DNA from 3 places in the Nocardia sp. NBC_01388 genome. Region 1 is predicted to be linked to each of the others. Evidence: riboswitches for the same ligand, from Rfam matches in the RefSeq annotation. Region 1 holds a riboswitch; each other region holds the start of a gene.
What was found. A riboswitch is a leader RNA that binds a small molecule or an ion and turns the genes downstream of it on or off. The one in region 1 is predicted to bind cobalamin.

Region 1 (9,918 bases):
GGCGGACGGCGGTTTGACCATTGCGGTCGAGCATTCGCTGCATGATCTGGCCGCCTCCGCCGAGGAGATCGACACCCTGCTGGTCGTCGGCGGCTGGATCACCGGGCCGGTGTCGGCGGAGGTGGTCCGCGAATTGCCCGCCCTGGCCCGCAAATCCCGCCGCGTGACCTCGGTGTGCTCCGGTGCGCTGCTGCTCGCCGCCGCCGGTCTGCTCGACGGCTACCGGGCCACCACCCACTGGGGCACAACGGATCGGCTGGCGCGCACCTATCCGCGCGTCACCGTAGAGCCCGACCGCATCTTCGTCCACGATCGCAATCGCTGGACCTCCGCCGGCGTCGCCGCGGGCATCGACCTGGCCCTGGCTCTCGTCGAGGACGATCACGGCCGTGAGAAGGCTCAGGAGATCGCCCGCGCCTTCGTCGTCTTCACCCGCCGCTCCGGCGGCCAAGCCCAATTCAGCGCCCAGATGCGCGCCCAGCCCGCCCGCACCCCCGCCATCCGCGCCGTCCAGCAGTGGCTCCCCGACCACCTGGCCGGCAACCTGGCAGTCTCCACCCTGGCCGCGCGCGCCGGCATGAGCGAACGCCACTTCGCCCGCGCCTTCCGCGCCGAAACCGGCACCACCCCAGCCACATTCGTCGAAGACCTCCGCATAGAAGCCGCCCGCCGCCTCCTAGAATCCACCGACCTGACCATCACCGCCATAGCCCGCACAGTCGGCTACCGCCACGCCGAAACCCTCCACCGCCTCTTCACGCGCCGCCTCTCCACCACCCCCGAGCGCTACCGCCGCCACTTCGCCACCGGCACAGCTCCCGGCGAGACGGCCTCATAAGCCAGACACACGACCGGCTTCACGCTCGCGAGCGCGCGCAGCGTGTCGGCGTGGGCTTCGTGGAGCGCCTCCGGATCAATCTCCCATCCGTCGTCGCCGACCAGTCCCCATGACCCATCCTGGTGTTGGAGAAGGCGTACGCCGTCGTCCGGAGCCAGCGCCATTATCCGAGCGTCCTCATCATCGTGTGGTGTGGGGATGTCCACGAGCCGCCCCTTCGGTAGTGCGGTTGGGGAGGACCCACCACCGGGGATCGAGCGGGGCACGGCAGCTACACGGCGATGGGGCCGAAAACAACGCTATCCGTGCGTGTTTGGCCCGGTAACCGCCTTGCCGTCCACAACCGTCCACAAGGACCACATCCCGCGCCTATCGTGTCTTTCATGAACCCCGGAGACCTGAACTCCGCGATCTCGGGTGCCCGGCTGCGGGCTGCCCGGGAGGCTGCGGGGCTTAGTTTGTCTGCCCTGGCGGCGCGCACGCACTACAGCAAGGCGCTGCTCGGGATGCTGGAAACGGGGCAGCGTCAGGTCTGGCCCGAGCATGTCAGTGCCTACGCCGATGCGCTGGGGATCGGGTGTGCTCTGTTCGTCGAACCCTCCGATGGCGAACAAGCAGCGGCCGAATGGATTGAGCGGGTTGCGTTGTCGGACATCGGAGGCGATGCGCTGGACCGCCTGGAGTTGGCGGTGGACGATCTGGCGGCAGCGTATCCAACGACTCCTCCGGGTGAATTGCTGGTTCGTATCCGGCAGCATCTCGGCTATGCCGGACGCCTGATGGACAGCCGCAAGACGCTGACCCAGCATCGCCGTCTGCTCGTCACGGTCGGCTGGCTCTCGCTGCTGGCGAGCACCTGCCATATCGACCTGGGGGAGTTGCCGGCCGCGGCGGCGCGCGGTCACCTGGCGTGGAAGCTCGCAGACGAAGCGGGGCATCGCGAGATAGCGGCGTGGTGCCTCGAAACACGGGCATGGCAACAGCTCACGAGAGGTGGCTTCGCGGTGGCGGCGGAACTGTCCCGCGCCGCGCAGGTCATTGCTCCCGACGACAGCTCGGCGTTCATACAGGCCACTGCTCAGGAGGGCCGCGCTCTGGCACGGCTCGGCGACCGCGAGGGCACATACGGTGCGTTGCGCAGAGTCGCCAGGCTGGTGTCCGGGCTGAACGTTCCGGATCGGCCAGAGCATCACTTCCGGTATGACCCCGCAAAGTCGGATGCCTACGTCGCCACCACGCTGGCGTGGCTCGGCGATCCTGCGGCCGAGTCCTACGCCCGGCATGTTCTCGCCGATCTCGCAGGCGCTGCGTTTGTACGTCCACGTCGAATCGCTTCGGCGAACCTGGATTTGGGCCTGGCCCTCGTGGTGGCGGACAAGCCCGACGAAGCCGCGGACGTGGCTCTGACTGCTGTGGAATCCGGACGTCTGGTTCCGTCGAACTACTGGCGGGTGGCCGAGGTGGTCTCCGGTATCGAAGGCCGCGGGGCAGCCGACGCGGCCATTGTTCGGGAAGCGTTCCGCGACATCTACCCGTCCACTTAGGGCGGGCCTGATATACCGGCCGCGCGGTTGTGTAACAGCAGGCTTGCCACGGCTCTGTCGGTCGTCGATATGTTTCGGCGACCGCGTGGGTGCGGATCATCGGCGGATTTCCGTTGTGAAATCTGTTGTGTCAGAGCGACTGTCGTGGCGTTCTACCATGGGTGAAGGGGTGTTGTGGACTGCCCCGTTGCTGGAATGGAGAGCAGTGTCATGCCGGATATGAACAAGCAGAATCTTGTGTACTTCGAAAACCCTTCCATGCGGGGGCTGTACGACAGCATGGAGGGATGGCAGCTGGCGAATAACAAGCGGTTGTTGTCTATCAGCGTGCAGCAGGATCGGGGGAATTACTGCTGTATCGCTCTGACCAATCCGACGGAGGTAGTGCTCACCAGCCCTGATGGGCACCACCATGCTGCTGTGAATCGGTTCGGGCAGTTGGCGGTGACTTCGGATTAGGCCGGGCGGCGCCTGAGGTAGCTGTGCAGCCCGTTTGGAGGGTTTCGGCCGGTCGGTATAGTCCGCTGGAAACTCGTGATGAGGACGGGAAACCGGTGTAAATCCGGTGCGGTCGCGCCACTGTGTCCAGTTTCGGCTGGGAGCCAGACCTCGCCTTGTCACGTCCCTACGTTCGGGGGCGCGGCTGCCCTGGAAGGTTTCAGCGACATATGGCTATCGAGCCCACGCCGGAATCCGGCACGACTCCCGCTGTCCGTGGGCGAATGCTGCGCCATGTCCTGCACGATTGGACCCGTCGGGACTGGGTCGAGGCGGGGGTGCTGCTCGGGGTGGTCGCCGTTATGCACGCGGTGGCGTTCGGGCTGCTGTTCGGGGCGATCGCACCGCACAGCTATCAGATCGGGACCCAGGTCTTCGGTGTCGGCCTGGGGCTGACCGCGTACACCTTCGGGCTGCGGCATGCCTTCGACGCCGACCATATCGCCGCGATCGACAACACCACCCGCAAGATGATGGGCGACGGTCACCGGCCCAAGGCGGTCGGATTCTGGTTCGCCATGGGGCATTCGACCATCGTGTTCGTGATGGCGGGGCTGGTGGTGGCGGGCGCGCGGGTGGTCGGCACGCTCGTCGAGGACGATTCGCCCACCCGGAAGAATCTGGGAATCGTGTCGACCCTGGCGTCCGGATCGTTCCTGTACCTGATCGGGCTGGTCAATATTGTTGCCCTGGTGGGGATCTGGCGGGTCTACCGTAGGACCCGCCAGGGCGAATTCGATCACGCGGAACTCGAAGCCGCGCTGCAGGCGCGCGGATTCCTGGCGCGTCTGCTCGGTCCGATCATGCGGGGGGTGAAGCGGCCGTTCCAGATGTACCCCGTCGGGGTGCTGTTCGGTCTCGGCTTCGATACCGCCACCGAGGTCGCACTGCTCGCTCTCGCCGGTTCGGGCGCCGCCGCCGGGCTGCCGTGGTACGCGATTCTGGTGCTGCCGCTGCTGTTCGCCTCGGGCATGAGCCTGATGGACACCATCGACGGCTTGTTCATGAATGTGGCCTACGACTGGGCCTTTGCCAATCCGATCCGCAAGATCTACTACAACCTGACCATCACCGGTCTGTCGATCGCGGTGGCCCTGCTCATCGGCTCCATCGAACTCATCACCGTCCTGCACGACGATGCGGGCTTCAGCAATCCCGTCACCGACGCCATCGCCGGAATCGATCTCAACAATGTCGGATTCGCCATAGTCGCGCTGTTCGTCCTGGCCTGGATCGCGGCCGTGGCCTACTGGCGCATCGCCAAGGTCGAACAGCGCTGGGCTCCAGCACCTATGGACTGAAGGGGTGGACCGCAGCCCGGTCCAGCCGAGCACGGCCTGAAAGGTGAGTTGGACAGCCTCGTGCGCAAACGCATCCGTGCCCTGCGTCACCCTCGCCCGCGCGCTGGACACCTCGCTCGACCAGCTGGTCGAGACCGCCACCGACGATGTGGTCTCCAAATCGAGCCCAATCAGTCGGCGGAATTTCCGACCATGCTGCCGCACGCCATCGGCGCCGAGGGCGGCCGGCCGTGCGAGTTCCTGGGGATCTTCGACCGCGATGCCCGCCGCGGCCACCAGCGCGGCGAGGACGCCGCAAATGTGACGTACCCGTCACAGTGACGGCAGGCGATGCCTCCCAAGGCAATTCGCCGATGATCGTGCGCGGCCGCGGCTGTTCGACCTCACAGCGGGGTAGCGGGGCTTTGTGACATCGCGCCGCTGGATAGCATCGAACTGTCGAACAGATCTAGGAAACCCCGAGGACGTGTGTTGACTAACGACCATCTTGACCGCTGGAACGCTCACGAAGCCTCGGCGGAGGCGATGATTCCGATTATCGGAAGGCTCTATCGCGAGAAGGGGGTGACCATCCTCCTGCACAGCCGGTCGCTGGTGAACAAATCGGTGATCAGCATTCTGCGGACGCACCGGTTCGCGCGCCAGATCGAGGGCGAGGAACTGTCGATCGACGAGACCCTGCCGATCCTCGAGGTGCTCAGCGGGCTGGATCTGGGTCCGTGCAAGATCGACCTCGGCCGCCTGGTCATGGCCTACCGCGCCGATGGCCGCGGGCTGTCGATTCCGGAGTTCACCGCCGCGGTGCTGGCCGATGTCACCGACGGCAACAAGGCGCAGTCGCAGGGTCCCCGGGATGTGGTGCTCTATGGCTTCGGGCGGATCGGCCGTCTGGTCACCCGCCTGCTCATCGAGAAGACCGGCTCCGGCAACGGGCTGAACCTGCGGGCCGTGGTGGTGCGCAAGGGCGGCGCCGACGATCTGGCCAAGCGCGCGTCGCTGCTGCGCCGGGATTCGGTGCACGGGCAGTTCAACGGAACGATCAAGGTCGACGCCGCCGATAACGCGATCATCGCGAACGGCAATGTCATCAAGTTCATCTACAGCGATGATCCGGCGACCATCGACTACACCGAATTCGGGATCGACAACGCCATCCTGATCGACAACACCGGTAAGTGGCGCGACCGTGCGGGCCTGGAGCAACACCTGCGCCCCGGTATCGCGAAAGTCCTTCTCACCGCGCCCGGTAAAGGCGACGTCCCGAATATCGTGCACGGCGTCAACCATCTCGCGCTGGATCTCTCCGAGCAGATCGTCTCCTGCGCCTCGTGCACAACCAATGCGATCGTGCCGCCGCTCAAGGCGATGGACGTCGAATACGGCATCGTCCGCGGCCACGTCGAGACGGTCCACTCGTTCACCAATGACCAGAACCTGCTGGACAACTACCACCCCGCCGACCGTCGCGGCCGCTCCGCCCCATTCAACCTGGTACTGACCGAAACCGGCGCCGCCTCCGCCGTCGCCAAGGCCATGCCGGACTTCAAAGCCAAGATCACCGGCAACTCGATTCGCGTTCCCACCCCCGATGTTTCGGTCGCGATCCTGAACCTGCAACTCGAGCGCGAAGTCACCAAAACCGAAGTACTCGACTACCTCCGCCAGGTTTCCCTCTCCGGCCCCCTGAGCCGCAACCTCGACTACACCGCCGCCACCGACGTGGTCTCGAGCGATTTCATCGGATCCCGCGCCGCCTCCATCGTCGACGCCAACGCCACCATCGTCGACGGCGACACCGCAATCCTCTACCTCTGGTACGACAACGAATTCGGCTATTCCTGCCAGGTTGTCCGGACGGTGCAGTACATCTCGGGCATCGAATACCCGACGTATCCGCAGATGGTCGCGCAGGCGGGCGATGTCCCGACGCCTGTGACAGCCGCCGCGGGATAGCTCGCGGTCCGAAAGATGCGCCGGTGCAGCCGCTGTGCTGCCCCGGCGGCGACCGGGTAGGTCGCAGGGTTGCGACGTCGGAGACCGTCGCAGGACGCCGGTGTGCGAAGTGGCAGGGCACGTAGCATTGCCGCATGGATTCCGCGCGTGATGAGACCGGCGAGAAGATCCTTGATGCCGCGTTGGCGCGGATATTGCAGGTGGGGATTCGGCGGAGCAGTTTGGATGATATCGCTCGGCGGGCCGGGGTCAATCGGATGACTATTTACCGGCGGTTCAGTAGTAAGGAGAAGCTGGTTGATGCGGTGCTGGTTCGGGAGAATCAGCGTGTACTGCAGGGGGTTTCGGAGATCGGAGCGGCTGTCGCGGGGATATCGGCTCAGATCGAGGAAACGGTGCTCTATGTCATCGAGCAGACTCGTAGTCATCCGCTGGTGAAGCAGTTGCTCGAGGTTGCGCCGGAGGAGATTCTCGAGTTCTACACGGTGCGTGGGGAAGTCGGTGTCGGGCTGGGGATCGATTACATCGCGGGGGCGCTCGCAGCGGCGCAGGAGCGCGGGGTGATCGCGCGGTACGATCCGCGGCCGGTGGCCGAATTGCTCGCCCGGTTCGCGCATTCGCTGCTGCTCACTCCGGTGGGCGGTTCGGATTTCTCGGATGCGCAGCAGGCGCGCGGGTTTGTGCGGGCCGCCATTGTTCCACTTGTGCTGCACGGGATTTCGCAATCCGCCGAGGATGAGCGCAGATAGGCGCATCGGATTCACGGTAGGTCGAACAGGTTCGGCCGGCCGGCGAACCAGCGGTCCCGATCCAGGGCGCGCGCTCCGTCGAACTCGGCAATGGAAACGTGCGGGAACAGCGCCGCGCGCGGGGCCGGGGAACCCGCGGCATCGAGCACCGCATTGGCCGCCATCCGCCCACCCTCATTGGCGCCCTCCATAGTGGCCAGATCGACATTGGTGCGCAGATAGTCCCCGGCCAGAAAGAGATTCGGGATTCCGGTGGCGCCGGTCGGGCGGTTGTCCCACGATCCGGCCGTATTCACCAGCAGCGGATCGTCATTGGAGTTGACGCCGGCCGCAGGGTCCCAGTGAATGCCCGGGTCCAGAAACCAGGAATGCAGATCGCTGTCATGCAGTGTGTCGGGCAGCAGCAATCGTCCGGACTGCGTCTTCATGATCTGAGCCCAAGTCTCCCTGGCGATTTCGTCTGGACTGCACTGTTTGGCGGGCTTGCCGTACAGCATGCCGGGGGCATCCCAGTCGGAGATGTCGACCGACAGGATGTCGCGGACCTGGCCGTCGCCGTAATCGCGTGCGATATCGCGGCCCTTCCAGAACTGTGCCTGGTTGATTCCGGTGAGCCGCCACGGTGATTCGATGAAACCGATATGCCCCGCCGAGATCGGATTGTCGGTGCGCAGATAGAACTGGATACCGGTCATCCAGTCCACGAACAGCTGACTGATCCGCTCCAGGTCCGGATCCAGCGCCAGCACTTCGGGACTCCACAGCCGGACCACCTGTTCGGCGGCCAGTGCGGCGACAAAATAGTCCGCCTCCACCCGCGATGCCGCCCCACCCGCCGAGCGCACGACCGCCGAACCGATCTGTCCGCCTTCGACTTCCAGTCCCTGCACCTCGCTGCCGACCTCGAACCGCACGCCGCGCTGTTTCAGGTACTCCACCCAGGGATCGATCCAGGCTTCATTGGTCGGCGCATTCAACACCCGGTCCGGCGCACCGTCGGAACCGCGGTCGATCAGTGTGAGCAGGAACGATTCGGCCACCTTGCAGATGGTGTTCGCGCTGGCCAGGTTCTCCTTCGCCGCGACCAGCGTGCGGGTGACGGTGGAGATCACGAACAGATAGTTCGGATTCGCACCCCGCGCTCGCGCGAAGTCGATGAACGCCATACGTTCCCACTGCCCGAGCCGCCGCTCGTCGCAACTGGTGAAATACGTCAGCAGCCGCTGCGCGAAGCCGAGCAGATCGAGATACGGCACCCGGGGTACGTAGGTGAGCCCGCCGAGCAGGGTGTCCAGCAGCAATTCCGGTGTGGCAACGGACTTTCCGATGGCTTCGAGGCTGAGCTCGAACGGCGCGGTCAGGTTCGGTCCGTCGATCGCCGCCGTTGCGGTGAGCACCGGCACGAAGTTGTCCCACACGCCATTCCTATTGCCCGGGAACGGTATTCGGCGCATGGTCTCCGGCACGTGGCGATAGAAGCCGGGGAAGAACCGGAACCCGTGCTCCCCGGGAAGCGGACGCCGGCCGTCGGTCACCGGCAGATCGGTGTCCATACTGCGCGCCTTCCCGCCCAGCATTCGACGCTCGTATACGGTCACCTCGAAGCCGCGCTCGATGAGCTCGTGGGCAGCGGTCAGGCCCGCGATTCCCCCGCCCAGCACCGCAACTCGCCGTCCCGGTGGGGCGGCGCCCGCCCGCCGGAACGAGGTATTCGCGACAACCGCACCCGCGGCCGCGCCGAGGAGGAGTGTCCGGCGGGAGAACTCTGAATCAGCCATATGGGTATCTCTCGCGATTCGCGAACGCGGTGTGCCGTTGTGCCACACGCTGTTCGGCTAGCAGCAGTGTGACAATGTCAGGGACATTGTCACAGTGAAAATAGCAGCCGCTCGAGAGGAGCGCCGAGAGAAAAGTGCGATTCTCGCCGGAATGGCGACTCGGGTTGCCGGTGGTTATCGCCCGGCGTTGTGCGGGCTGGGTTTCGGGTCGATGGCAGACGCCTGATGCGGGGCGCGGCAGGCGTCGACGATGATCCTGCGGGCCGCGCGTCCGTCGGGGGAGGGCATGAGGGCGTAGTTGTGGGGAAGTGCCCATCTGAGCGAGACCTTCCGGCGCACCTTCGGCCTCTCGCTGACCGCGGTGCTCAATTCGCGAGTAACGCTTGATATCCGATGATGTGAACGGGTCCGTAGCGAATGCCCGGCACCCCTTCAACCGTGCCCTCGCTTTGTGTATAGTTGGCGAAGGCAAGTAGTTGTATTCGCTAAGTAAATAAGTGGTAAAGAGAAGGGCCGATCATGGCGAATGTTGCCAGTGATCCCAGTGCTACGACCGAACTCGAGGGCGCCGATCTATTGGGCGCACAGCTGGTTCGGCTCATGCGGGCCATCGGCAGAACCAAGCACCGGGTGATCAAGAGCGGCCCCGACGGGCTCGAGCAACTCGCGTACGCGGTGCTGTTCTGCCTGGTCCACGACGGGCCGCAACGTACCGGGAAACTGGCCGAGTCATTGCACGCCGAGATCTCGACGATCAGCCGGCAGACCAGAACCCTGGTCGGCCACGGTCTGGTCGAACGCCGGGCCGATCCGATCGACGGCCGCGCGTGCGTGCTGAAGGCCACGGAGGAGGGGGAGCGTGTCTTCGCGGAGAACCGCCGATTGCGCAATGTCTGGCTCGCCGGATTCCTGGCGGACTGGTCCGCGGCCGACCGTTCGACGCTGACCCAACTGCTCGAGCGACTCGTGAGCGACATCGAAAGAACTACCACGACAACCGATCCGAAATAGGGCTTCGAAACATGACATCTGCGACTCTCGAGGCGTCGCCGGACGTGCAGGCGGCAGCCCCGCCGAAACTGTCGCACCGGCAGATCCTCACCATCCTGTCCGGTCTGCTGCTGGGGATGTTCCTGGCGGCGCTGGACCAGAACATCGTGAGCGTGGCGATCGTCAAGATCGCGAACAGTCTGCACGGTTTCGATCAGCAGGCGTGGGCTACGACGGCGTATCTGATCACCGCCACCATCAGCACCC
Region 2 (9,918 bases), 3.8 Mb from region 1:
GTCGGTGGACGGTTCTCGGGTCGGCTGCTGCGTCGGCATGGTTGTCATCATGCCGAGTCCGGGACCGGGCCACCCAGGGTGGGCGTGGTTCCGGTCGAGACCTGTTGGGCTGCTTGGGAGATGATGGGTGGGTGTTGAGCATCTTCGATGAGGAATTCGCGCGCGAACCCTGGCCGATGCTGCGGTCGCTGCGGGACGGCGGCGGTGTGCATCGAGTGGCGACACCGGACGGGCCGCCCGCATGGCTGGTGACGCGCTATGCGGATGTGCGGGACGGGTTGCTCGACGATCGGCTGTCCACGAATATGCGATACAGCCGGGGCGGCGACTATCGCGGGTTCGCGGTTCCGCCACCGCTGGATGTGTTCCAGCGCAGCGAGCCGGAGGAATGGGGGCGACTGCGCAGCCGGGTCGTCGGTGAGCTGCGGCTGTCCGGGGAGTGGACAGAGCGGGCGGCGCTGCTGGTCGGGAAGACCCTGGCCGAGCTCGACGGTGTACATGAATTCGATTTTGTCGAGCGCGTGGCGCTGCCGCTGCCCGCGGTGATTGTCGCGGAACTGCTGGGGTTGCCCGATGCCGAGCGGGATGCGCTGGCGGCGTGGGCGAATGCCACACTGCGCCCGGATTCCGTGCCACGGGCCCGGGATACGCTGGCGACGATGCAGCAGATCATTACCGCTGTCATCGCGCAGGGCCTGCGGGACGGCGAGGATACGATGCTCGGCCGGCTGGTGCGCGCCGAGATCGGCAGTGGGGGAGCCGATTCCGGGGATCTTGCCGGATTGCTGTTCTATCTGCTGTTCGTCTTCTACGAGGTGCTGATGGATGTGCTCGCCGGGGCGGTGCTCGTCTTCTCCGGCAGGCCCGAGCAGCTCGCGGAGATGATGTCGGCCCCCGAGCGACCCGGTCCGGTCGATGAATTGCTGCGCTTCCTGTCGCCGCAGGTGCTGGCCGGCCCGCGGTTCGCGGTCACCGATCTGGAGATCGGCGGTCAGCTGATCGAGGCGGGGCAGACGGTGCTGCTGTGCCTGGCCTCGGCGAATCACGATCACGAGCGGTTCGCCGACCCGGCGGAACTGGACGTGTGGCGCGGTCCCAATCCGCATGTGGCGCTCGGTCACGGCGCGCACGCGTGTGTCGGCGCCGGATTGCTGCGGCCGGTGCTCGCGTCCGTTCTCACGCAGATCTACACCCGGTGGCCGAAATTGCATGCGACCATTGATGATCGGGATGTGCCCTGGCGATCGGGCTTCCGCCATCGCGGGCCGCTCACCCTGCCGGTGCGAGCGGAGGTGAGCTAGCGGAGGTGAGCTAGCGGAGGTGAGCTAGCGGAGGTGAGCTGTTGAATGGGGCGAGCGGCTTTGGTCGCCCCATCCTGGACTTCGCACCTGAACGCTTTCCGGTACCGCTGCCCTCCCCTTCGGGGACAGCGATATCGGCGATCGATAACGAAGTAGGCACGAGTATATGATCGAGCTCACCTCGACTGTCAACTGCAGGAGACAAGATTAGAATGGTTGCCGCACAAGAGCATCCGTTCACCAGTGCGCTCAACAGTCTGATCGGCGGCATGCATCCGCCCGTGACCAGGGACGGCCGCGAGGTGGAGATCACGCACCGGGCGCTGGCCGAGGACATTCACAGCAGTACGGGCGTAAGCCTTTCGGCGAACTATCTGTGGAAGCTGCGGACCGGGCAGACGGTGAACCCGTCGTTCGAGACGCTGGAGGCGCTGCGCGTGTACTTCGGCCTGGGCAGTCTCGATCCGCTCACCAATCCCGAACTAGCCGTCGCGCGCGGCCGCGAGTTGGCATTGGTCAACGCGCTCAAGGGAAAAGCCGAAGGCGCGGCGCTGGAACTGGTGCTGCGCGACGGACTGGCGCACGGTACGGTGCGGGCCGACACCATCGCGGCCATGCTCGATGTGCTGCGGCGCATCGAGTCGGAGAACTACGGGGAAGACTTGTGAGCCATGCGGATCGCGGTCTGGGAGGGCTCGGAGAATGAGCATCCGATGATGGATCATCGCCGGCTGCGGCGTGAGCTGCGCGGGCTCGGACTGCCCGGCCGATTCACGGTGACCGAATTGGCGGAGACCCTGGCCCGGCGGCGCGGGCGGCCCCTGCGGCTGCGCCCGGAACCGTTCCCGGTGGCCGGACTCTCCGGAGGTCTGCTGGTGACGCGGGATATCGATTTCCTCGCCTACCAGAGCAATACCAGTGAGCTGCACCAGGATCACATCGTCTGCCACGAGTTCGGGCATCTGCTGGCCGGGCACGAGCCGGTCACGGTGACCGGGCAGGACGCGCTGCGGCTGCTCGCCCCGAATATCGATCCCGCTGTGGTGCGCCGCATGCTGGGCCGCACCTGCTCCTCGGAGCGTGAGGAGCAGGAGGCCGAGCGCATCGCTGATCTGCTCATGGCACACCACATCACGCGCTGGACGCCGCGCGCGGAATGGGTGCTGCCCGATAACGCGCCCGCCGATATTCGCAGTCTGCTCGATACCTTCGGCCCCGGAATCGACTGACGGCAGTGCAATTCGGTCTTGTCTACGGAAGTGTCGGTGCGCTGGCCGCCGGGGTGTGCCTGTGGCGGCTGATACTGGCCGCCCGCAATCCGCAAGCCACCGCCCGCTGGGCCGTGGTGGTCGCCATCGCCTGTACTGCAATAGGTTTCGAGGCCGCCGTGCCGCAGACCTACGAGTCGATCGGCCGGATCAGCGGGATACCCAATCTGGCGACGCTGATCGTCTACTCGGCCATCACCACGGCGGTCATGGCCCAGATCGTCTGGACGACGTATCTGATCGTCCCGGAAGCGCCCACCGAAACCAGCCCACATATCAACAGCCGCAACGTGATACTGATGAATCTGGCTGTGGTGGCGACGATGGCGGTGCTGTTCTTCGCGGCGCCGGTCCACGACGAAAGCCACGCGACCGACTTCGACTATCACTACGCGACCACACCGATGGTGGATGCTTTCCTCGCGATCTACCTGTGCGCGTACACACTCGCGCTGCTGCGGATCATCATGCTGTGCCGCAGCTGGCTGCCTCATGCGCGGGAACAGCCGTGGTTGCGCCGTGGCCTGCGCCTGCTGGCCGGGGGCTCCGTCATCGCGGTCGGGTACAGCATCGGCAAGACTCTCGCGCTGGTGGCCGCATGGGCGGGAATTCCGGCCCGCCACTTGAATATCGACATCGCCCCCGCCTTCGCCAGTATCGGCGCGGCCATCATGCTGATCGGCTACCTGTGCCCCTCGCTGCTACCGCAGGCCATGGCCGGCATCCAGCGCACCCGCGCCTATCCCCGGCTGTATCCGCTCTGGTCGGCATTGTGCGCGGCCGCGCCCGAAGTCACCCGCGTGGTGCCCGGTACCCGCGGAATCTCCCGCGATCGGCTGTACCGCCGGGTCATCGAGATCCGTGACGCCCTGCTTCTCCTGCAACCGTATCTGAGCCCCGAAATCACCGCTCGGGCAAAGCAAGTCGCCGACGAGCTCGAAATCCCCGCCGGTGAGCGCGCGGCGGCGATAGAAGCGGCGCGCATCGCGCACGCCCTGCGGGCCTATCTGAGCGAATCAGCTCCGTTAGACGGCGGCGAGACCTTCCGCCGCCCCGACCGCCCCACCTTCATGGGCGAAATCGCCTGGCTGGTAGCAGTTTCCACCGCATACCACCGCTCGCCGATCGTGGTCGCGATCCGGACCAGCGAAACCAGCACCTGACGGAATCGCCCTTTGCCGCTATCCTTTCCGATGCGGGCGTGGTGTTCGATATCCCCTTCATCGAACACCACGCCCGTCCAAAGACTTTGACCCGCTGTGGATTCCACGGAATCAGCGGGCTATCAGAGGTGCAGTGCGGTCTCGCGCAGGGTCCACGAGCCGCCGCGCTGGTGCAGGGTGGTGGCGCTCAGTGGCGGGATGTCGATGCGCCAGAAGGATGTTGCGGGGGCGGACAGGGCGATCAGGATCGTGGCCCGCACAACAGCGGGGTGGGTGATCGCGAGGATGCGCTGTGGGTCCTGCGCAAGGGTGTCCATCCACGCCCGCACGCGCTCGAGCAGGGTAGTGATCGATTCGCCCTCGTGTGAGCGGTGATCCGGATCGGTCAGCCAGCCCATCAGGTGTTCGGGAGCGATATCGCCCATGCCGGAACCGGTCCAGGCGCCGCAATCCAGGTCGCGCAGTGCGGGTTCGGTGCTACCGGTCAAGCCCAGCTGTGCTGCGGTCTGAGCCGTGCGGGCCTCCGGGCCGACCTGGATCAGGTCGGCCCGGAGGGTGCTGTGATCAGCTTTCTGTACGGAGCGCAGGCCCAGCTCGCTGAGTGGTTCGTCAGCGGCGAATCGCGCTGCCGCCATGGCCTCGGTCATGGCGTGCGAGAGCAGTGTGAGCCGGGTGACTGCGCTCATACGGGGGAAGCCGCCGCGACGATCGGTGCGGGGCTGGTCTGCCGGCCGAACAGGCGCGGCGCCAGCGTGGCGAATCCGACCCCGATGACCGTCCACAGAATCAGCTGGGCGGCAAAGGAATAGAACCGGAAGAAGAACAGATCGTCGGCCGGGAATCCGGGGTAGACGATCTTACCGGACGGATCGGTCAGCGGTTGCGGCGTCTCCGTCGCGAAATCGCCGAACTCGGACCTGTTGGCCGAGAGATGACCGAGCGACGGCAGCAGGGCCATCACAATGCCGATCGCGACAGCGAAGGCCACCGCAGCGACGAGCGTCGCGTTCCAATTGCCCAGTCGCGCTTGCAGTCTGCGGCCCAGCCAGATCGCGCCCAGCAGCAGAATGCCGGTGATCACGATCATTGCCACGTACAGAGCGGTGCGCTCCTTGATGGTGTCCGGATGCCCGATCGACGGCGGATTGGCCGGGTACTTCAGGAACGGGACACCGTAGAACACCAGGAACATGCCACCGGCCACCACCAGCGCCAGATTACGCGGAGTGAGCTTGCCGACCCGGCCGACGCAGACGCAGTAGGCGGTCGCGAACAGCGCGCCCATGGCGATGCCGAACAGGATCATGCCGAAGCCGATACCGACAGTGGACTGGATATCGCGACTGAAGATTTCCGTGCCCATATCGGCCATCGGATGGCCGGCGGCCTTGTCCAAGGCCATCTGGGCGTCGTCGCGGCCGCTCTCGTAATCGATGGCCCGATTGATAATGGGTTCGGCCAGGACGCGGGCGAAAAGGAACGCCAGAAGACCTCCGAGCGCCCCTGCGCGCAGGCCCCGGAAGATGATTCGCTTTTCCATTGTGTCGACTCTCTTCCCTGCTCAGTGGCAGGGGAAGCCGAGGAAATGCCGAGCGTCGTGCACGAACTCGTGCACATGCATATCGCTGCCGAAGATCGAGACAGCGCCCTGATCGATGCCGATGAAGTAGTAGGCGAGCAGCGCCAGCAAAGTAGTGCCCGCCAGCCACATGGCCGTCGTGGGGAGCGAAAGTGTTTCCACCCCGGACTGGGGGACGTAAGACGTAGCCATGAGACTCTCCTGAACCTTGCGGGGATGTACGCGTCCCCGGTCGTTGGTATTACACGGCGCTTCGAGTGTCTGACTCGCACCTGCCCGAAGGGGAGTGCTCACAGTGGCGCGACCGTCCTGGGTTTGCACCAGGTTCCTCGAATCATCGCTTCCACAACCATACGAAACCGCTGATGTGCTGGTCAATCGGGCTGCCAGCATATGAGATCCGGTCATCGCAACTCTCGCAGATTGACTGATCCGGCCGCGCAAAAATCGGCAGCTGCGAAGTATTCCCGGGCGTCGGCGCGCTTTGTCCTATCGCGGTTACGCGGTGCAGGATCTGGCCGCCGACCACCGCCGCCGCCACGGCCTGGACCCGATCGCCCCGCATTCCGCACCTCGGGTACGCGGAGAACTTCCTGAATATGTGTTTCGGGAAGATTCCGTCCCCGGAGCTGGTCAAGGCGTTCGAGGTGCCGCCCAACCTGGACTTCCCGACCGGCCCGGCGTAATTCCTGCTCGGCTTCGATATCGAGATGTTCACCCCGATCTTCGTCGTGAGCCGCATTACCGGCTGGACCGCACACATCATCGAACAGGGTGAATCCAACGCGCTGATCCGGCCGCTGAGCGAATACATCGGCGTGCCACAGCGTTCCATCGTCGCCTGACCGCGCCGCATTCCGAACATCCGCGGCTGTTTTTGGACAGGAAATCTGCCCGCCGCACGGACATACTGTGGCGTGGGAATTTTCAAGCCCAGGTGCCCGGTAGGGGAGCTGGAGCGGCTCTGGGTCGAAGAGATGATGAGCTGGTGTGCGGCTCAGTTCGGCCCCAGAACACTGCGAACGCCGGTAATCCTGCCGACGCCCGACTTCTTCCCCGGCGCCTACACCGGGACCGAGCAGGAGATCCGCTCGCTGGTCGGCAATGTGAGCCGATATATGGGCGTCGGCCGCGATCGCATTGTCGTGGAACTGCATTCGGACGCCGATATCCTGCCGGACAACCTCGCGTTTTTGGCGGGATCCACACACGGAGAAGCCGGTCACTACCGTGTGGAACACGGGCGCGCGGTGGTGTCCATCGATATGGCGCATATGCGCTCACCGGTGACACTGGTGGCCACCGTCGCACACGAGCTGGCCCACGAACGCCTACTCGGCGAGCGCCGCATCGACCGCTCCCGCCACGACAACGAGCAGCTCACCGACCTGGCAACGGTCTACCTGGGCCTGGGCGTATTCAATGCCAACGCGGCCTTCCAATTCTCCCAGACCCGCCGCGGCTGGCACTCCCAGCGCCTCGGCTACCTCTCCCAGCCCATGTTCGGTTACGCCCTGGCCTGCTGGACCGTCATGCGTGGCGACCCGAAACCGCACTGGGCCAACCACTTGGACCTGAATCCCCGCGTCTACATGAAACAGAGCCTCAAATACCTGAAGGCGAATCCCGAGGCCCTGCCGGATCGCCCTGTGCCCAGCTCCTGAGCCGCGGCTGCAATCACCCGGAAGACTAGACCGATGACCCGGAGGACGAACTGACGGCGTAGCGAAATCGCTACTCCGTCAGTGATCGGGTGGGGTCAGAGGCTGACGCCGAAATCCGTTGCGATGCCTGCCAGGCCGGAGGCGTAGCCCTGACCGGTGGCGCGGAACTTCCACTCGGCGCCATTGCGATAGAGCTCGCCGAAGACCATGGCGGTTTCGGTGGAGGCGTCCTCGGACAGGTCGTAGCGGGCCAGTTCGGTGCCGTTGGCGCGGTCGACCACGCGGATGTAGGCATTGCGGACCTGGCCGAAACTCTGTGCGCGGGTGTCGGCCTCGTAGATCGAGACCGGGAAGACGATGCTGTCGATGGTCGGCGGGGTGTTGGCGAGATCGACATTGATGACCTCGTCATCGCCTTCGCCCTCACCGGTCTTGTTGTCACCGGTGTGCTCGATGGTGCCCTCCGGCGACTTCAGATTATTGAAGAAGACGAAGTGCCCGTTCGACACGACCTTCTTCTCCGGGTTCAGCGCGATGGCGCTGGCATCCAGATCGAAGTCGGTCCCGGTGGTGGTCCGCAGATCCCAGCCCAGGCCGACGGCCACCGCGGTGAGATTCGGGGCCTGCTTCGTCAGCGATACGTTGCCGCCCTTGGTCAGACTGACACCCATTGTGCTTCTCCCATCGATTATTACGGCGACCTGCCTCCGAGTCGCCATTGCACGGAGTTCGGCTCCGCACCGCGTCCAACGTCGTTGCGCACGGGAAGGTTCCGGCCCGAGATGGGCCGGGCGCGGCTCGCCGGGAACGGGGGTCGTGTTCCAGGTCACTTCGGAATAGCCTGACTATGGTCCAACGTTAGCTTGGTTGCCGCATCAACCAATGGTGCGTGATGGCGTCAGCACTGACACTCGGCCTATTCGAAGGAGTTTCGATGTCCACTGAAATCAAGACCCTGACCCCCGGCACCTGGGTGATCGATCCCGCCCACTCGACCCTGGGCTTTTCGGTACGGCACCTCATGGTCAGCAAGGTCCGCGGCCGTTTCACCGATTTCTCCGGCAAGCTCGTCGTGAACGAGGACGGGACCGCGTCGGCCGAGGTCGAGATTCGGGTCGACTCCGTGACCACCGACAATGACCAGCGGGACGCGCACCTGCGTACCGCGGACTTCTTCCATGCCGAGCAGTTCCCGGTGGCGACCTTCAAGTCCACGGGTTTCCGGGTCGACGGCGACGACTTCGTGGTCGACGGCGATTTCACGATCCGTGGCAATACCAAGCCGGTGTCGCTGAAGGTCGAATTCCTCGGCGTGAACCCGGGTATGGGCCACGGCCCGGTCGCGGGCTTCGAGGCCGAGACCGTCGTGAGCCGCCGCGATTTCGGCATCGATATCGATATGCCGCTGCCCGACGGCGGCGGTGTCGTGGTCGGCGACAAGATCACCCTCAACCTGGAGGTCGAAGTCGGCCTGCAGTCATGAGGTAATGGTGTTACGCGGCGGAAACCGGAGCGCCACAACGGAGCTCGAATATCTTTCGAATGATCGAAAATACTTCCGACGTCACTCCGGTCACCGCTGATCTGGTTCTCATCTGCATCGATGTGCAGCAGGACTTCGCACCGGCTCGGGGCGTTGATGGCGGTGCGGCCCCGCAGATCACCGCCCTCCGAGCGCTGATCGACACCGCCCGCGAGTACCGCGTCCCGGTCGTCTTCATCCGAGAGCTGCACCATCCCACCCACACCGACCTCGGCCGCGAAGTGGACGGGGTGGAAGACCTGCACACCGTCGAGGGCACGCCCGGCGCCGACTACGTCCCCGGATTCGGCCCGCTCCCTACCGAATACGAGGTCCGCAAACGCCGCTATTCGGCATTCTTCGGCACCGACCTCGACATCATCCTGCGCGGATACCAGGCCCGCACCCTCATCCTGACCGGCGGTCTCACCGATGTGTGCGTGCACTACACGGCGGTGGACGCACACCAGCACGACTATCACTTCCGTGTTGTGGAGGACGCCGTCTACGGCTCTTCCGTCCCAGCTCACGCGGCTGCGCTCGAGGCCATGGCCTACCTGCAGCGTGATGGCGTGATCTCTGCCGGCGAGGCGGCGGACCTGCTCATGAAGGGTGAGCTACCCACACGGTAACCGATGTCGCTGGAGGGTTGCCCGAATGTGAAATGCCCTTCGGCGCTACGGGATTCGGCGGGCTCGCGGAGCCTCGATCCGGTTCCGGGGATGTTGTGCGCGAGGGGGGACTTGAACCCCCACGTCCGTGGACACCAGAACCTAAATCTGGCGCGTCTGCCAATTTCGCCACTCGCGCTGATGGTACGACCGTCCAAACTTTACCGGGCGAAACGAGGATCGCGAAGCATCGGGTGGGTGTGGCGTACTGGTCGGTAACCCTACCTGGGATTATAACGATTCGATAAAGGGCAATATGAGGAATCCTCACATTTCCTACACCGATGTAACCACCCTCACCAGCGACTTCAAACATGAGGGAGGGTCATGTTTCTAGTCGTTCTGGTACGTCCGTGCAGAAATACTCGAGGGTAGGTGCTTTGGCGGTAACCAAACATGAGGAGATCCTCATGATTTTGTGGAATCCTCGCCATTTACCAGGGCCAGTTGGCCGGAGGAACACCTGCGCACCGTGAGCGCGGCCCAGTCCTGTGGGGACGGGGACGCCAGGAGAAGGAAGTCGAAGTCTTGACGATCAACGAGAGCACCGGAACCGGGTCGAAGGCCGAGCTGGCGAAGAAGAGCCGGGATAGTGGAGTCAGGTCGTCGCTGCTGGACCGGTTGCTGGGGGGTGCGCCCTATGCGCTGGCGTTCGGCGGACAGGGTGCCCAGTGGCTCACCGAGCTCGAGGAGATCGGCCGGGACAGTGCGCTCGAGCCCGAACTGACCGCGCTGGTCAACGAGGCCGCG
Region 3 (9,918 bases), 4.4 Mb from region 1:
CGCGGAGCGCGGAATGACGCCCTGCCAGCCCAACCACGGTGGGATGCCGCGGAATTCGAGCGGATACATGAGCATCTGCACGGCGACGATTTTGGTCACCCAGCCGATGAGCGCGGCGACGAGCGGAATCGAACAGTACAGCAGCCAGTGGTCGGCGAAATCCGCGATCACGACGGTTCAGACTCCTCGGTGCGACTATTCGAATAGAATGATTCGGTTATTCGTATCGAGAGGCTAGGAGACGCACGTGCCCGCTGGCAAGACGGAGAGCTCGCCGCCTACCCAGCGCGTCATCTCCATCGTGGAACTGCTCGCGGCACAGCAGCACACCCTCACCTCCGCCGAAATCGCCGACAGTCTCGATCTCAACCGTTCCACCGCCGGGGCGATTCTGTCCGCGCTCGCCGAACGCGGGTGGGTGCGGCGGCTGCCCGATCTGACCTACCAACTCGGCCCGGCCGTCGCCGCGCTCGGCCGGCGGGTCGCCGATTCCCGTGGTGATCGGATCTGGCTGAACGAAGAATTGGAGCGACTGGCCGCGCGGGTCGACTGCGGCGCCGCGCTGACCGCTGTCGCCGGTGAACGCATCGAGTTCGTCGCGGTGACCCGTGATCGGCTCACCGTGGGTATCGAAGCCGGTGCGCGCATCCCCCTGCGGGCGCCCGCGGGCGCGGCGATCATCGCCCACTCCAGCGCTGCGCGCCAACAGGATTGGCTGCAGACTCGCGGACCCGAACGCCGCGAGGAATACCGGGACGTGCTGTCCACCCTGCGCACCACCGGCAATTGCGCCTGGCGGCTGGAACCCGACAGCATGCCCACCGTCCGGGTGCTCTCCGAGGTCGCCGATCACCTCGCCGATCACCCCGCGAGCAAGGATCTGCGCGGCCGGGTGCTCGCCCAGCTCGGCACCATTATCGGCAGCGCCTACGACCAGGCGACGCTCGACGCGGAGATCCCGCTGCCGATCAGCTATATGAGCGCACCGGTATTCGGCGGCGGCGGCCGTGCGGTCATGGAACTCCAGATCGGCCCGCTCCGAATGGATGTCACCCGCGACGAGCGCCGCCGCTACCTCGCCGAACTGGCCACCGCCGCCCGCCGCATCGGCGACGGTGTCAACAGTAAGAACCACGCCGGCACCTGATCGCTAGGTCGGAGCGGCCACGCCGAATCGGATTCCCCTGGCCTCCTTGCCTATCGAGGTGAGGAAGATGACGGCCACCAGGACCGGGATGATGGTCGCGGCGAGGGCGAAGGGGTAGCCGTGTGATTCGGCGAGGCGTTCCTGGATGGGCAGATTCAGCGAGGCCAGCAGGTTGCCGAGCTGGTAGGTGACGCCGGGGTAGAAACCGCGGATCGCGTCGGGTGACATCTCGGTGAGATGGGCGGGGATGACGCCCCAGGCGCCCTGCACCATGAGCTGCATCAGGAACGCACCGAGGCAGAGCATGGCCGCGGTGTGCGAGTAGGCCCACAGCGGCACGATCGGCAATCCGAGCAGAGCGCAGAAAATGATGGTGTAGCGGCGGCCGTACCGCTGCGACAACGTGCCGAAGACCAGGCCGCCGATGATCGCGCCGATGTTGTAGATCACCGCGATCCATTTGGCGGTGACGGTCGAGAGCCCCGCACCGCCGTGCTGGGTGGCCGAGAGGAAGGTCGGATACACGTCCTGGGTGCCGTGGCTCATCCAGTTGAACGCTGTCATGAGCAGCACCAGATAGATGAAGCGGCGCACGATGACCGGGTTGGTCACGATGTCGCGGAACGAGGTCGTGGTGACGCGCAGCTTCTCCTGCGCGGCCTCCCACACCTCGGACTCACGCACCCGGGTGCGCAGAATCAGGATGATGAGCGCGGGAATGATCGACAGCGCGAACAGCCAGCGCCACGACAGGCCGAGCCAATTCGACACCAGCAGTGAGGCGAGCGAGGCCAGCAGGTACCCGAACGAGTAGCCCTCCTGCAGCAATCCGGAGAAGAACCCGCGCCGCTCCGCCGGAATCTTCTCCATGGCCAGCGCCGCGCCGAGACCCCACTCACCGCCCATGCCGATCCCGTAGAGCATGCGCAGAATCACCAGCACGGTGAAGTTCGGCGCGAATGCGCAGAGGAAGCCGACCACCGAGTACACGGCCACATTCACCATGAGGGGAACGCGCCGCCCGATCCGGTCGGCCCACAATCCGAAGAGCAGCGCCCCCACCGGACGCATGATGAGCGTGGCCGTGGTGATGAAGGCGACCTCACCCTTGGACTTGCCGAAACTCGTGGCGATATCGGCGTAGACGAAGATCACGATGAAGTAGTCGAAGGCGTCCATGGTCCAGCCGAGCTGGGCGGCGATGAACGAATTACGTTGGTCCGCAGTGAGTTTTGTCCTCGGTACCGTCGTCATGATTCCCCTTGTCATCCGCCGACCACGCCTCGGCGACAAGAACCCGACCGGTTCGGAAATCACCCGAGACAGCAAGCGCATCCATACTGGCCCGTTCCCGCCGATCTTGTCGGACCTTCGCCGACATTCCAGGTCAGCACGGTGTGCCCGCGGCGAAAAGAGCCCGCAGCCGGATGACTGCGGGCCCTTTTCGGTGGGTCGGACTATGGGCGAATCAGCGCACCGCGCGGGCCGCTTCGACCAGATTGCGGAGTGAGGCTTCGACCTCGGCGGGGCCGCGGGTCTTGAGACCGCAGTCCGGGTTCACCCAGAGGCGTTCCGCGGGAACCGCTTTCAGGGCCTCGCGCAGGGAGGTGGTGATTTCATCGACCTCCGGGACGCGCGGGGAATGGATGTCGTAGACGCCGGGGCCGACACCGAGGGCGAAGCCGGCGGCATTGAGATCGTCGAGAACCTCCATATGCGAGCGGGCCGCCTCGATGGAGGTGACGTCGGCGTCGAGCGCGGCGATGGCCCCGATGACCTCGCCGAACTCGGAATAGCAGAGGTGCGTGTGGATCTGGGTGGCATCCGAGACGCCGGAGGTGGCGAGCCGGAAGGCGGCGACCGCCCACGCCAGATACTGCTGCTTGGCATCGGCGCGCAGCGGCAGCAGCTCGCGCAGGGCGGGCTCGTCGACCTGGATGACCCGGATGCCCGCCGCCTGCAGATCCACCGTCTCGTCACGAATCGCGAGCGCCACCTGGCGGGCGGTGTCCTCGATCGGCTGGTCGTCGCGCACGAACGACCACGCGAGAATGGTCACCGGACCGGTCAGCATGCCCTTGACCGGCTTATCGGTGAGCGACTGCGCGTATTCGATCCACTCGACCGTCATCGGATTCGGGCGTGTCACATCGCCGTACAGGATCGGCGGGCGCACGCAGCGGGTGCCGTAGGACTGCACCCAGGCGTTCGCGGTGGCGTGGAAGCCTGTCAACTGTTCGGCGAAGTACTGCACCATGTCATTGCGCTCCGGCTCGCCGTGCACCAGCACGTCCAGGCCCAGCTTCTCCTGTAGCGCAATGACATCGGCGATCTCGGCGCGCATGCGATCGCGGTACTGTTCGGCCGTGATCGTGCCCTTGGTGAAGGCGGCGCGGTCCTTGCGGATCGCGGTCGTCTGCGGATAGGAGCCGATCGTGGTGGTCGGCAGCAGCGGCAGATGCAGCCGTTCCTGCTGCAGCACACGGCGATCCGCGGCCGGAGCGCGGTGGGTGGCGGACTCGCCGAGCGCGCTGAGGCGGGCTCGCACGGTGTCATTGCGCAATCGGGGGTCGGTGGCGCGGGCGGCGAGAGCCGCACGGGCAGCGGCCAATTCGCCGGACACGGCCTCGGTGCCCTCGTGCAGTGCGGTGGCCAGCAGGCGCACCTCGGCGACCTTCTCGGCGCCGAATGCGAGCCACGAGCGCAGCGCCGCATCGATATCGGTTTCCGCCGCAAGCGAATACGGCACATGCAGCAGCGAGCACGAGGTCGACACCACCAGCGCGCCGGTGCTGCCGAGCAGCGTGCCCAGCACGGCGAGCGCGCGATCGGCATCGGTGCGCCACACATTGCGGCCGTCCACCACACCGGCCACGACCAGCTTGCCCGCGAGCGCCGGGATCGCCGCAATGGCATCCACGGTGGCCCCGGTGGTGAGATCCAGGGCTATGCCTTCGACCCCGGTCGCCGCCAGCACCCGCAGAGCCGTACCGGGACGGCCGAAGTAGGTGGCCACCAGCACGGCGGGCCGATCGGCGAGCGCCGACAGCTCCTCGTACACCCGGCTCGCGACGGCGAGCTCGGCCTCGGTCAGATCGGTGACCAGCACCGGCTCATCGAGCTGCACCCACTGCGCGCCCGCCGCGGCGAGCGCGCCCAGCAGCTCGGCGTACAGCGGCAGCAGGGCGTCGATGCGCCGCAGCGGATCGCCCTCGGCATCCTTGGCCAGCTTCAGGAAGGTGAGCGGTCCGATGACCACCGGACGGGCGGGCACACCGAGCTCCTGCGCCTCGCGCAGCTCGGCGAGGATCTTCGCCGCGTTCAGCGTGAACTCGGTGTGCGCGCCGAACTCCGGCACCAGGTAGTGGTAGTTGGTGTCGAACCACTTGGTCATTTCCAGGGGTTCGACCGAATCATTGCCGCGTGCGGCCGCGAAGTAGCGATCCAGCGGATCGGCGATACCGGCGACCCGCGGCGGCAGTGCGCCGAACATGGCCGCGGTATCCAGCATCTGGTCGTAATAGGAGAAGGTGCCGACCGGAATCGAATCCAGTCCGGCCGCGACGAGCTCGGTGAGCTGGGCCCGGCGCAGTTCCGCGGCGACCGCGTGCAGTTCGTCCGCGCCGCTGCGCCCGGCCCAGTAGGACTCGGTCGCGCGCTTGAGCTCACGGTTCGGCCCGATCCGGGGCAGGCCGAGAACTGTTGCGGTGAAAGGGGAATTGTTGGTCACGGCTGTGCTCCAAGTGTTCCATTGCCACTGGTCGACGCCACAGGTGAGCACGAACGCTGGAGTCCCCGAGGGCGCCGTCGACGCGGCGTGCGGGAAATCCGGTCCGTCCACCCAGTCCACGAGGCGGAGACCGCCGGATACGGCGTATCCGGCGCATTCGGCAGGTCTTCGGACTCGCAGGCACCGGCCTCTCGGCCGACCTAGTGGCCGTCGCTTCCCAGGGATGAACCCAGTGCTTCTGACGGCGGTCGTTCCTGCATACCGCTGCGGGACAGTGCCGGATTCTCACCAGCTTCCCTCTCACCTCTCCACTCGAATCGAGTGGAGCGGCTTCGACGCGCGGCGCGAGGGGCGGAGGCTTCCGGCACCTGCACCGGGCGAACCGATTGCACTGTGAGCATATCGGCTCTGTCGAGCCGCCCGGCGCGGGGCGACGGTCCGCTGTTACCGGTGGGTAAATCGATGCGGCTCTGCGGGGCGGCTCTTCACTGCCTTCGGTTAGCAAGGAAGCGAACCCGGACGGCTCTGACCCGTGGACCTCACAGAAACGCATGTTGCCAGGTGATGAACACAAATTCGCAACCGACCGGTCTGTGACTGTGAAGATTGCTGCGAAGATGACTTCGATGCCCGCCGGGCATACCGGGGCAGGTACCTTAGGCGAATGTTCTCCAAAGTCCTGGTCGCCAACCGCGGCGAGATCGCCATTCGCGCATTCCGCGCGGCCTACGAACTCGGCATCGGCACTGTCGCGGTGTTTCCGCACGAGGACCGCAACTCGGTCCATCGTTTGAAGGCCGACGAGGCGTACCAGATCGGGGAGCCCGGACATCCGGTACGGGCGTACCTGTCCATTGCGGAGATCATCAGTGCGGCCAAGTCCGCCGGCGCCGATGCCATCTATCCCGGTTACGGATTTCTTTCCGAGAACCCGGATTTGGCGGCAGCCTGTGCGGCGGAGGGCATCACCTTCGTCGGGCCGTCGGCGCATGTGCTCGAGTTGACCGGTAACAAGGCGCGGGCGATCGCCGCCGCCAAGGCTGCCGGACTGCCGGTGCTCGCCTCCAGTGAGCCGTCCTCGGATGTGGACGAATTGGTCGCCGCTGCCGAGAGCATGCACTTCCCGCTCTTCGTGAAGGCTGTCGCCGGTGGTGGCGGGCGCGGTATGCGCCGGGTCGCCGACAAGGCGCAGTTGCGTGAGGCCATCGAAGCCGCCGCACGTGAGGCGGAGTCGGCGTTCGGCGATGCGACGGTGTTCCTCGAGCAAGCGGTGATCAATCCCCGCCATATCGAGGTGCAGATCCTCGCCGACCAGCAGGGCAATGTCATCCATCTGTACGAGCGGGACTGCTCGTTGCAGCGGCGGCATCAGAAGGTGATCGAGATGGCGCCCGCGCCGAATCTGGATCCCGCACTGCGGGCACGGATTTGCGCCGACGCGGTGGCGTTCGCCAAGGAGATCGACTACAGCTGCGCGGGCACTGTGGAGTTCCTTCTCGATGAGCGTGGCAATCATGTTTTCATCGAGATGAATCCGCGTATTCAGGTGGAGCACACGGTGACCGAAGAGATCACCGATGTGGATCTGGTGCAGTCGCAGATGCGGATCGCGGCGGGGGAGACCCTGGAAGATCTTGGGCTGAGCCAGGATTCGATCGTCATCCGCGGCGCGGCCCTGCAGTGCCGCATCACCACCGAGGACCCGGCCAACGGGTTCCGTCCCGATACCGGCCGTATTACCGGATACCGCAGCCCCGGTGGCGCGGGCGTCCGCCTGGACGGCGGTACCAATGTCGGCGCCGAGGTCGGTGCGTACTTCGACTCCATGCTGGTGAAGCTCACCTGCCGTGGCCGCGACTTCCAGACCGCCATGGCCCGCGCCCGGCGTTCGGTGGCCGAGTTCCGTATTCGTGGCGTCACGACCAATATTCCGTTCCTGCTGGCGGTGCTCGACGACCCGGACTTCCGGGCCGGACGCGTCACCACCTCGTTCATCGATGAGCGCCCGCAGCTGCTGACGCTGAAGAGCTCCGCCGACCGCGGCACCAAGATCCTGAACTACCTGGCCGACGTCACGGTGAACAAGCCGCACGGCACCCGGCCGACCAAGCTGTACCCGCACGACAAACTGCCCCCCATCGACACCACCGTGCCGCCGCCGGCCGGATCCCGGCAGCGACTGCTGGAACTGGGGCCGGAAGGGTTCGCCCGGGCACTGCGTGCGCAGCAGGGGGTGGCGGTCACCGATACCACCTTCCGTGACGCGCACCAGTCGCTGCTGGCCACCCGGGTGCGGACCAATGGCCTGCTGGATGTAGCGGGGCATGTCGCGCGCTTGACGCCGGAGCTGCTGTCCATCGAATGCTGGGGTGGCGCAACCTATGACGTGGCGCTGCGGTTCCTGTACGAGGACCCGTGGGAGCGTCTCGCCGCATTGCGTGAGGCCGTCCCCAATATCAATCTGCAGATGCTGCTGCGCGGTCGTAATACCGTCGGCTACACGCCGTACCCCGAAAAGGTCACGCGCGCTTTCGTTTCCGAAGCCACCGCGACGGGCATCGACATCTTCCGCATCTTCGACGCGCTCAACAATGTCGATCAGATGCGCCCGGCGATCGACGCGGTATGCGAAACCGGCACTGCCGTAGCGGAAGTCGCCATGAGCTACACCGGCGACCTGTCCGATCCGAACGAGAACCTCTACACCCTCGACTACTATCTCAAGCTCGCCGAGCAGATCGTCGAGGCCGGGGCGCACATCATCGGTATCAAGGACATGGCGGGCCTGCTGCGTGCACCGGCCGCCGCGACCCTGGTGACCGCGCTGCGGCGGGAATTCGACCTGCCGGTCCATGTGCACACCCACGACACCCCGGGCGGCCAGCTGGCCACCTATCTGTCGGCCTGGCAGGCCGGAGCGGACGCTGTCGACGGTGCGAGTGCGCCGATGGCCGGTACGACCAGTCAGCCCGCGCTGTCGGCAATCGTTGCGGCAGCGGCGAATTCACCGCACGACACCGGGTTGAGCCTGCAGAACGTGTGCGATCTCGAGCCGTACTGGGAGTCGCTGCGCAAGGTGTACGGGCCGTTCGAATCCGGACTGCCGGGCCCGACGGGCCGCGTGTACACCCACGAGATTCCGGGCGGTCAGCTGTCGAACCTGCGGCAGCAGGCCATCGCATTGGGTCTGGGCGATCAATTCGAGGAGGTCGAAGCCAAATACGCTGCGGCCGACCGTCTTCTGGGCCGTCTGGTGAAGGTCACCCCGTCTTCGAAGGTCGTCGGCGATCTGGCCCTCGCCCTGGTCGGCAGCGGCGTCGATGTCGAGGACTTCGCTTCCGATCCGGGCCGCTACGACATTCCGGATTCGGTAATCGGTTTCCTGCGTGGTGAACTCGGCACTCCGGCCGGTGGCTGGCCCGAGCCGTTCCGCACCCGCGCGCTCGCGGGCCGTGGCCCGGCCAAGCCGGAAACCCAGCTCACCGCTGCCGACGAAGCGGGCCTCGCCGGCAGCTCCGAAGAGCGGCGCGGGACGCTGAACCGGCTGCTGTTCCCCGCCCCGACCGCCGAATTCCTCGCGCACCGTGAGAAGTTCGGCGACACCACCGGCCTGTCCGCCAACCAGTTCTTCTACGGCCTCCGCCACGACGAAGAACATCGCGTCCAGCTGGACAAGGGCGTCACCCTGCTCATCGGCCTCGAAGCCATCTCCGAGCCCGACGAGCGCGGTATGCGTACGGTCATGTGCATCCTCAACGGCCAGCTCCGGCCGATCACCGTGCGGGACCGCTCCATCGCCAGTGAGGTCCCGACCGCCGAGAAGGCCGACAAGAACAATGCCGGTCATATCGCCGCGCCGTTCGCCGGCGTGGTCACCCTCGCTGTCTCCGAAGGTGATTCGGTCACGGCGGGCGACACCATCGGCACCATCGAGGCCATGAAGATGGAAGCCGCCATCACCGCCCCGCGGGCCGGCACGGTGCGCCGGGTCGCCATCAGCAAGGTCCAGCAGGTCGAAGGCGGGGATCTGCTGGTGGACGTGAACATCACCGAGACAGCGGCCGAATGACCCGGATCATCGGAGGCACCGCGGGCGGACGCCGACTACGCGTCCCGCCCGCGGGCACCCGCCCCACCTCGGACCGCGTCCGCGAGGCGCTCTTCAATGTGCTCGTGTCCCGCATGGATTTCGACGACATCCGCGTCCTGGACCTGTACGCCGGCTCCGGCGCGCTCGGACTGGAAGCCCTGTCCCGTGGCGCATCCCACGCCCTGCTGGTCGAAGCCGACCGCAAGGCCGCCACCGTGATTCGCGGCAATATGACCGACCTCGGTCTCCCCGGCGCGGACCTGCGCGCCAATACGGTCGCCGCCCTGCTCGGTCGCAGCGCAGTGGGCGTCGGCGCATCCTCACCGGCAGGCGGCCCCTACGACCTGGTCTTCTCCGACCCGCCCTACGACCTCGACGTCGCCGAGGTGGAGGACGACCTGCGCGCCCTCGTGGAAGGCGGCTGGCTGCATCCCGAAGCCCTCGTCGTCGTGGAACGCTCCACCCGTTCCCCCGAATTGAAATGGCCTGAGGGCTTCACACCCCTGAAATCCCGCACCTATGGCGAAACCCGCCTGGATCTCGCCGAATACGAGCCGTAAACAAGATCACCAGGAATTGACGGCGGCATTGCGTGAGTAGCCGCCGCGTCAGTTCCTGGTCGACGGCCATCACCGGCTCCGATCAGCCATGACGGACATGTCGTTTTTGGCGGGCGCTCGTAGTGGCGTTTCGCGGGTGTCAGCCGGTGCGGGCGCCTACTCCGGCGGCGAGTCCGCAGGGGTGGGGACGGGCGCGCTGCGGTAGCGTGCGGCCATGGCTGGAGCACTCTGCCCGGGGTCGTTCGACCCGGTGACCAATGGACATCTCGATGTGATCACGCGAGCGGCCGCGCAGTTCGATGAAGTTGTCGTGACAGTGACGATCAACCCGAACAAGAAGGGCATGTTCACCGTCGAGGAGCGGATGGAGATGATCCGGGAGGTCACCTCC

Region 2: another riboswitch for cobalamin. It lies ahead of OG716_RS24580 (CbtB-domain containing protein); the one in region 1 lies ahead of OG716_RS41405 (HoxN/HupN/NixA family nickel/cobalt transporter).
Region 3: another riboswitch for cobalamin. It lies ahead of metE (5-methyltetrahydropteroyltriglutamate--homocysteine S-methyltransferase); the one in region 1 lies ahead of OG716_RS41405 (HoxN/HupN/NixA family nickel/cobalt transporter).

The regions. Positions count from the first base shown of each region.
Region 1 is NZ_CP109553.1:8,759,946-8,769,863, forward strand. It holds gene OG716_RS41390 (GlxA family transcriptional regulator) at 1-838, shown strand, start outside; gene OG716_RS41395 (helix-turn-helix domain-containing protein) at 1,222-2,382, shown strand; gene OG716_RS41400 (hypothetical protein) at 2,602-2,841, shown strand; cobalamin riboswitch at 2,883-3,014, shown strand; gene OG716_RS41405 (HoxN/HupN/NixA family nickel/cobalt transporter) at 3,105-4,181, shown strand; gene OG716_RS41410 (glyceraldehyde-3-phosphate dehydrogenase) at 4,653-6,134, shown strand; gene OG716_RS41415 (TetR/AcrR family transcriptional regulator) at 6,269-6,883, shown strand; gene OG716_RS41420 (FAD-dependent oxidoreductase) at 6,895-8,661, opposite strand; gene OG716_RS41425 (MarR family winged helix-turn-helix transcriptional regulator) at 9,181-9,672, shown strand; gene OG716_RS41430 (MFS transporter) at 9,684-9,918, shown strand, end outside.
Region 2 is NZ_CP109553.1:4,981,221-4,991,138, reverse strand. It holds gene OG716_RS24615 (GNAT family N-acetyltransferase) at 1-39, opposite strand, end outside; gene OG716_RS24610 (cytochrome P450) at 132-1,301, shown strand; gene OG716_RS24605 (hypothetical protein) at 1,514-1,969, shown strand; gene OG716_RS24600 (hypothetical protein) at 1,973-2,530, shown strand; gene OG716_RS24595 (MAB_1171c family putative transporter) at 2,536-3,732, shown strand; gene OG716_RS24590 (histidine phosphatase family protein) at 3,855-4,418, opposite strand; gene OG716_RS24585 (CbtA family protein) at 4,415-5,272, opposite strand; gene OG716_RS24580 (CbtB-domain containing protein) at 5,294-5,503, opposite strand; cobalamin riboswitch at 5,541-5,690, opposite strand; partial or broken gene OG716_RS24575 (citrate/2-methylcitrate synthase) at 5,826-6,156, shown strand; gene OG716_RS24570 (hypothetical protein) at 6,229-6,975, shown strand; gene OG716_RS24565 (TerD family protein) at 7,071-7,646, opposite strand; gene OG716_RS24560 (YceI family protein) at 7,910-8,458, shown strand; gene OG716_RS24555 (cysteine hydrolase family protein) at 8,518-9,129, shown strand; tRNA gene OG716_RS24550 (tRNA-Leu) at 9,226-9,307, opposite strand; gene OG716_RS24545 (fatty acid synthase subunit beta domain-containing protein) at 9,697-9,918, shown strand, end outside.
Region 3 is NZ_CP109553.1:4,291,142-4,301,059, reverse strand. It holds gene OG716_RS21235 (DUF445 family protein) at 1-171, opposite strand, end outside; gene OG716_RS21230 (helix-turn-helix domain-containing protein) at 248-1,147, shown strand; gene OG716_RS21225 (MFS transporter) at 1,151-2,401, opposite strand; gene metE (5-methyltetrahydropteroyltriglutamate--homocysteine S-methyltransferase) at 2,616-4,877, opposite strand; cobalamin riboswitch at 5,019-5,214, opposite strand; gene OG716_RS21215 (pyruvate carboxylase) at 5,542-8,946, shown strand; gene rsmD (16S rRNA (guanine(966)-N(2))-methyltransferase RsmD) at 8,943-9,527, shown strand; gene coaD (pantetheine-phosphate adenylyltransferase) at 9,742-9,918, shown strand, end outside.